Regions from separate parts of the Cupriavidus sp. FW306-1B-F12B genome, predicted to be linked through region 1. Evidence: riboswitches for the same ligand, from Rfam matches in the RefSeq annotation. Region 1 holds a riboswitch; the other holds the start of a gene.

Region 1 (3,404 bases):
GTAGATGTCGGAAGCGGCCTTTACCGATTCCACCACTGCCAGCGCATCGCCGGCACCGACCGACTTGCCCACTTCGGGCAGTTCCAGGAAGACGATGTCGCCCAGCGCGTCCTGCGCGTGGTCGGTGATGCCGATGGTGAGCGTGCCGTCGGCTTCGACGCGTACCCACTCATGCGACTCGGTGTACTTGAGGTCAGCGGGGAAATTCATGAAGGTTCTCCGGATACAGATTTGTTTCTTGTTGGGTGATGCCTGCCCGGCGAAGCTGCCGGCAGGCGAGGGCGACCGTTGGGTGAGCCTCAGCTCACGAGTGCCTTGCCATTACGCACAAACGGCAGTTTAACCACAGTCGCGTTGAGTTTGCGGTCGCGGATCTCCACCTGCACGGTATCGCCCACGGCGACATCCTTGGGCAGGCGGGCAAAGGCGATGGACTGGGACAGCGACGGGCTGAAGGTGCCGCTGGTGATTTCACCGTCACCGGCCGGCGTGATCACTTTCTGGTGGGCGCGCAGGACGCCGCCCTTGTCACGCAGGATCAGGCCGAGGAATTGCTGGCGCGAACCGGCCGCGGCCAGTGCCGCCTTGCCGGTGAAGTCACGCTCGCTCTGCAGGTCCACCGTCCAGGCCAGGCCCGCATCCAGCGGCGAGGTGTTGATATCCATATCCTGGCCGTACAGGTTCATGCCGGCTTCCAGGCGCAGCGTGTCGCGCGCGCCCAGGCCTGCGGGGCGCACGCCGGCGGCGTTCAGCTTTTCCCAGACGGCGGCGACGTTCTCGGCCGGCACCACCAGTTCGAAGCCGTCTTCGCCGGTGTAGCCGGTGCGCGCCACCATGATCTCGCCGATGGCCGGGTCCTGGACCACGGCGGCGTTGAAGGGCTTGAGCGTGTCCGAAGGCTGGGTCGAGGGGAAGGTGCTCCACACCCTGGCGCGGGCGTTGGGCCCCTGCACGGCGACGATGGCCAGAGGCTGCGCGCCTGCAGGCGCAACATCGTCGCGGCGCGGCGTGATGGTCACATCGCTGCCGGTGGCGGCATTGCGCGCGCGGATCCATTCGATGTCGCCCAGCGCGGTGCTGGCGTTGACGACCAGGCGGAAGCGGTCCTCGGCAAAGAAGTAGACGATCAGGTCGTCGATGACGCCGCCTTTCTCATCCAGCATGCAGGAGTAGAGCGCCTTGCCCGGGGTCCGCAGCTTGTCGACATTGTTGGCCAGCAGGCCGCGCAGGAAGCTGCGGGTATTGGCGCCGGCGAGGTCGACCACGCACATGTGCGACACGTCGAACATGCCGGCGTCGGTGCGCACGGCATTGTGTTCTTCGATCTGGGAGCCGTAGTTGACCGGCATGTCCCAGCCGCCGAAATCAACCATGCGGGCGCCGAGGGCGCGGTGGATGGCGTTGAGGGGCGTGGCCTGGAGCGTCATGGAATCCTCTGGGGCAGTCTCGGTTGGCGAAAACAAAAAAGGGCCATCCGCCGCAACGCTCGCCGCGCCTGAATGTGGCGTGGCAATCCGCTGCGGCGGATGACCCCTCTGTCCTCGATACCTGAGAGATTACAAGGCGGATCCTGCCGGACCCCTTCCTCGTGCGCCCCTTCGGTGGGCACGCTCGCCACGAATGGCGGGTGCCGCTCTCCAGAGTTCGGCATGCATTGTGTGCATATTGCATGCCGATCCGATCGGTCCGTGGTGCCTGAGAGTTTTCGGGTGATACCCCTTCGGCGGCGCAGGCGATGCGCGCTCTCCCGGTCGGATGCGCGCAATGTACGGGAGGCCCCGGCCTTTGTCAAACCGGCCAGGGGAGCCTGCCGTACCTGTCGCTGCGGTGGTCTGGCTTACTTCTTCTTGTCGTCGGTGACAACGTTACCGATCACGCCGCCCACGGCCGCGCCACCCAGCGTACCCAGCGCGCTACCGTCGGTGAGGATGGCGCCGCCCACGGCGCCCGCGCCCGCGCCAATGGCGGTATTACGCTGCTTCGGGGTCATATCCGCGCAACCGGCAAAGGCCGCGACGGTCACGCCGATCAGGGTCACCTTGGTCAAAGTCTGCAGGGTTTTCATTATTGGCTCCGATGTGATGATTCAAGCATGTCAACCCCGCCGCGCAGGCCAGGGGACATACTAGTTAGAGCGTTTGGTTGCGCGATTGGCTCCGGCCTTTACGAAGTGTTACGCCGGTGACACAACCGGCCGTGTCAACGCGGTTTGCGCTGACTGACCTGCCGCGGCCAGCGTGTTAACATCGGCAGCTTTGCTGCCATGCCCGTTTTTTGGGTGCTGGCGTGTCCCGCCTGGCCTGCCGCTGTTCCTGCCGATTTCCCTGCCTCCAACCGCATCCCACGCATGACCCATGGCCTGAACTCCGCCCAATCCGAAGCCGTCCGCTACCTGGACGGCCCTTGCCTGGTGCTGGCCGGGGCGGGCTCCGGCAAGACCCGGGTGATCACGCAGAAGATCGCGCATCTGATCGAGGACAAGGGCTTCGAGCCGCGCCATATCGCCGCCGTCACCTTTACCAACAAGGCCGCCAAGGAGATGCAGGAGCGCATCGGCAAGCTGATGGAGGGCAAGACCACACGCGAGGGCAAGCGCATTCCGCTCAAACAGCTGACGGTCTGTACCTTCCACTCGCTCGGGGTGCAGATCCTGCGCATGGAGGCCGAGCACGTGGGCCTGAAGCCGCAGTTTTCGATCATGGATTCGGACGACTGCTTCGGCCTGATCCAGGAGCAGCTGGGCACCACCGACAAGAAGCTGATCCGCGGCGTGCAGGGCACGATCTCGCTATGGAAGAACGGCATGGTCGATCCGGAGGCAGCGATCGCGCAGGCCGCCAATGCCGACGAGCACCAGGCCGCGCTGGTCTACCGCAACTACGTGGCCACGCTGCACGCCTACCAGGCGGTGGATTTCGACGACCTGATCCGCCTGCCCGCCGAGCTGTTCGCGCGCAATGAAACGGTGCAACTCAAGTGGCAGAACCGCCTGCGCTACTTCCTGGTCGACGAATACCAGGACACCAACGCCTGCCAGTACCAGTTGCTGAAGCTGCTGGCAGGCGGCTCGCACCTGCGCGCGCCGGCCTTCACCGCGGTCGGCGACGACGACCAGGCCATCTATGGCTGGCGCGGCGCCACGCTGGACAACCTGCGCGGGTTGCAGACCGACTTCCCGGACCTGAAGGTGATCAAGCTGGAGCAGAACTACCGCTCCACGGTGCGCATCCTGGAAGCCGCCAACGCGGTCATCGCCAACAACCCCAAGCTGTTCGACAAGAAGCTGTGGAGCGAGCACGGCATGGGCGACCCCATCGCCATCCACCCGATGAACGACGAGGAGCACGAGGCCGAGTCGGTGGTGTTCCGCCTGTCCGCGCACAAGTTCGAGCGCCGCGCGCAGT
Region 2 (3,404 bases), on a different contig from region 1:
CCCTGGAACAGCTCGCTGACAGTCGGGTAGCGATAGGCCTGGCCCAGCGACAAGCGGCCCAGCCAGTCCTGCCCGAAGGCCTTCTCCAGCGCCAGCTTGGGCGACCAGTTGGATTCGCTGCGCACCGGGTAGCCGATGTCCACGCCGGGCTGGCTGCGGCTGCCGTCATAGGCGCGCCAGTGTTCGTAGCGCACGCCGGGGATCAGCTTCCAGTCCTCGGCAAAGTACCAGGCGTCCTGCGCATAGAGCGCCTGGGTCTCGGTCTTGCCGGCAAAGGCGTTGTTGAAGGCGGTGATGGTGACCGCCTGCCAGTCCGAGGTGTTGTAGGTGGTGTTGCTCAGCCGGTAATTGTCATAGTGGTAGCCGAACGTGACCCAGTGCCCGCCCTGCAGCAGCTGCGGGCGGTAGTCGGCCTTCAGGTCGAGCGTGCGCCAGCCGGTGCCGTCGCCATAGGTCACCGTGCCCGGCCCGCTGCCGGCGGTGTTGGCGCTGCGGCTGATGTCCTTGCTGACATCGAACAGCGACGCCACGCCCGAGAAATTCCAGCCGGTCTCATTGCGCGTGCGCAGCGACAGGCCATAGAGCCAGCGCGCGTCCTCGCCATTGCTGGGGGCAAAGGCGTTGGCGGGAATCACATAGCGATAGCCGCCGATATTCACGGGACCGCTCGACACAACATTGCCATCGGCATCGCGCAGGTAGCTGCCGGTGGCGCTGGAGCGGTCCTGCTGCCAGTAGGCCGCGGTGAACTGCGCCTGCAGGGTATTGGTGATGTCGTAGCCAAGCTTGAGCTTGAGCTGGTCCTGCACGGTGTGGGTGACGCCCTCGCTGTTCACGCCCATCACCACGCGGTCGCGGCCGGTCTGGTCCTGGTCGAAGTAGGCGCCGGTGACCGGCTTGTCGGCAGAAGTGGCGCGGGCCGTGGAGCGTGCCGCGGTATAGAAGCTCAACGGCTGGCTCTTGCTGTCCTGCCGGTCCACGCTGACCAGCCACGAGAACGGGCCGACGCGGTCGCCCACATAGGCGTTGGCGTGGACCCCGTTGAAGTTGTCGTGCGTGCCGTACAGGCTGAAGCGCTGCGTGAACAGCTGCACGCTGGCATCGCCCTCGAGCTTCTCCGGCGTGCGCGTGGTGATCAGCACCGTCGCACCCAGCGAGTTGCCGGGATATAGCGCCGAATACGGGCCGTACAGCACATCCATGCGCTCGATCTCGGCGCTGTTGACCAGCGACCAGCGCGGCGGGAAGCTGAAGTCCGACCCCAGCAGGTTGGACAGCAGCAGGCCGTCCGCATACACCAGCCCGCGCGCCGACTGGCGCGAACTGGTGCTGCGCACCGAGATGATCGAGTTCATATCGCCGATGAAGCGCTTGCGTACGGCGAGGTTGGGCGCGTACTTGAGGGCGTCTTCCGTGTTCACCACATTGAAGTCGGCCATGCGGCGGCTGCTGATGCCGTAGGCCGGCGAGGGCGTGTTGGGCGGTATCGCCGGCGTCTCGGCGCGCTCCGACTTGGCCGAGACCACCACCTCCTGCAGCGGCTCGGGCGCGTCCACCACCTGGGCGGCGGCGACGGCGGGGCCCATCAGCACCGCCGAAACGGCCAGTGCAATGCGATTTTTCTTCACTGGAAAACCTTGTTGTCGTCTTTTTCGACTCACTCCACCTGAGCGCAGCATACGGCGCCTCTCCCCGAGAGCGAGCGCTGACATTTTATGGGGCACGGGGACGCAGGCCGATGCGACATAGCGACGCGGGCGGCAGGCCGCCTAAGCGTTAACCCGCATATCCAACGTCGAGCCTTGTCACTACATTGCCCCGATTGGCATCAAGCCAATGTGATGCAGGGAGAGACTGTCGCGGCGCCCGCCGCGGACAGCGCCGAAGGAGCAACCGCCCCGGAAACTCTCAGGCAAAAGGACCGGCATCACCAGTCAGTGCACTCTGAAGAATGCCGGACGCTATCGTCCGCCGGCATACCGAAGGAGCAAGCGCGCCCCGCCCTCGCGGCCGGGTGTCGTGAATCTCTCAGGTCCAGAACAGAGGGGGCGTCCGCCACGCATATTGCGTCCGGGCTCCCACCATCGACGTTCCTGGAACCTGCAGATCATGAAATCAATCGCTGTCATCGGCGGTGGCATCACGGGTGTCACCACGGCCTACGCGCTGGCCCGGCGCGGATTCTCCGTCACACTGTTCGAACGCCACCGCTATGCCGCCATGGAGACCTCGTTCGCCAATGGCGGCCAGTTGTCGGCCTCCAACGCCGAGGTCTGGACCCACTGGTCGACCATCGTCAAGGGCATGAAATGGATGCTGCGCAACGACGCCCCGCTGCTGGTCAATCCCCGGCCCAACTGGCACAAGCTGTCCTGGTTCGCCGAGTTCATCGCCGCCATCCCCCACTACCGCCGCAACACCATCGAGACCGCGCGCCTGGCCATCGCCGCGCGTGAACACCTGTTCGCCTGGGCGGCGCAGGAAGGCATCGATTTCGACCTGAAGAAGGAAGGCATCCTCCATATCTACCGCGACAAGGCCGGCTTCGAGCATGCCGGCCGGGTCTCGGCGCTGCTGGCGCAGGGCGGGCTGGAGCGGCGCGCCGTGACGCCCGAGGAGATGCGCGCGATCGAGCCGACGCTGGCCGGCTCGTACTACGGCGGCTACTTCACCGAGAGCGATTCCACCGGCGACATCCACAAGTTCACCAGCGGCCTGGCCGCAGCCATCGATCGGCTGGGCGTGCGCTGCCTGTACGGCCAGGACGTGCAGGCGGTGAAGGCCGACGGCAGGCGCGCCACCGTGACCGTGCAGGACGGCGCCGACACGGCCACCTCCAGCTTCGATGGCGCCGTGATCTGCGCCGGCACCGCCAGCCGCGCGCTGGCCGCGGGGCTGGGCGACCGGGTCAACATCTATCCGGTCAAGGGCTATTCGATCACGGTCAACCTGACCGACGAGGCCAGCCGCGCCGCCGCACCGGTGGTCAGCCTGCTCGACGACGAAACCAAGCTGGTCACCAGCCGCTTGGGCGACGACCGCTTCCGTGTGGCCGGCACCGCCGAGTTCAACGGCTACAACCGCGATATCCGCGCCGACCGCATCCGCCCGCTGGTGGAATGGGTGCAGCAGTGCTTTCCCGGCGTCAGCACGCGCAGCGTGGTGCCTTGGGCCGGGCTGCGGCCGATGATGCCGGACATGCTGCCGCGCGTGGGGCGCGGGCGGGCGGCATGCATCTTCTACAACACCGGGCACGGGCACCTGGGGTGGACTTTGTCGGCGGTGACGGCTGATATGGTGGCGGGAGTTGTCGACCAGCATTTCGGCGCGAACGTGGCAGTCGCGCCGGGTGCGCCGCTGGCATTGGCCAAGGCCTGAGTTCGCGGGTGTTTTCTCCCACTCTC

The links. Region 1 has a riboswitch for glycine ahead of gcvT (glycine cleavage system aminomethyltransferase GcvT). Riboswitches for the same ligand answer to the same signal wherever they lie in the genome.
Region 2: it holds a riboswitch for glycine, as region 1 does, so the genes downstream of both, AC3WLE_RS11590 (D-amino acid dehydrogenase) here and gcvT (glycine cleavage system aminomethyltransferase GcvT) in region 1, are expected to answer to the same signal.

What each region holds. Positions count from the first base shown of each region.
Region 1 covers NZ_JBYSXC010000007.1:67,416-70,819, reverse strand. The annotation lists gene gcvH (glycine cleavage system protein GcvH) at 1-210, opposite strand, end outside; gene gcvT (glycine cleavage system aminomethyltransferase GcvT) at 300-1,427, opposite strand; glycine riboswitch at 1,526-1,651, opposite strand; glycine riboswitch at 1,673-1,760, opposite strand; gene AC3WLE_RS13990 (YMGG-like glycine zipper-containing protein) at 1,838-2,065, opposite strand; gene AC3WLE_RS13985 (UvrD-helicase domain-containing protein) at 2,348-3,404, shown strand, end outside.
Region 2 covers NZ_JBYSXC010000005.1:321,871-325,274, reverse strand. The annotation lists gene AC3WLE_RS11595 (TonB-dependent receptor) at 1-1,679, opposite strand, end outside; glycine riboswitch at 1,836-1,934, shown strand; glycine riboswitch at 1,935-2,053, shown strand; gene AC3WLE_RS11590 (D-amino acid dehydrogenase) at 2,065-3,378, shown strand.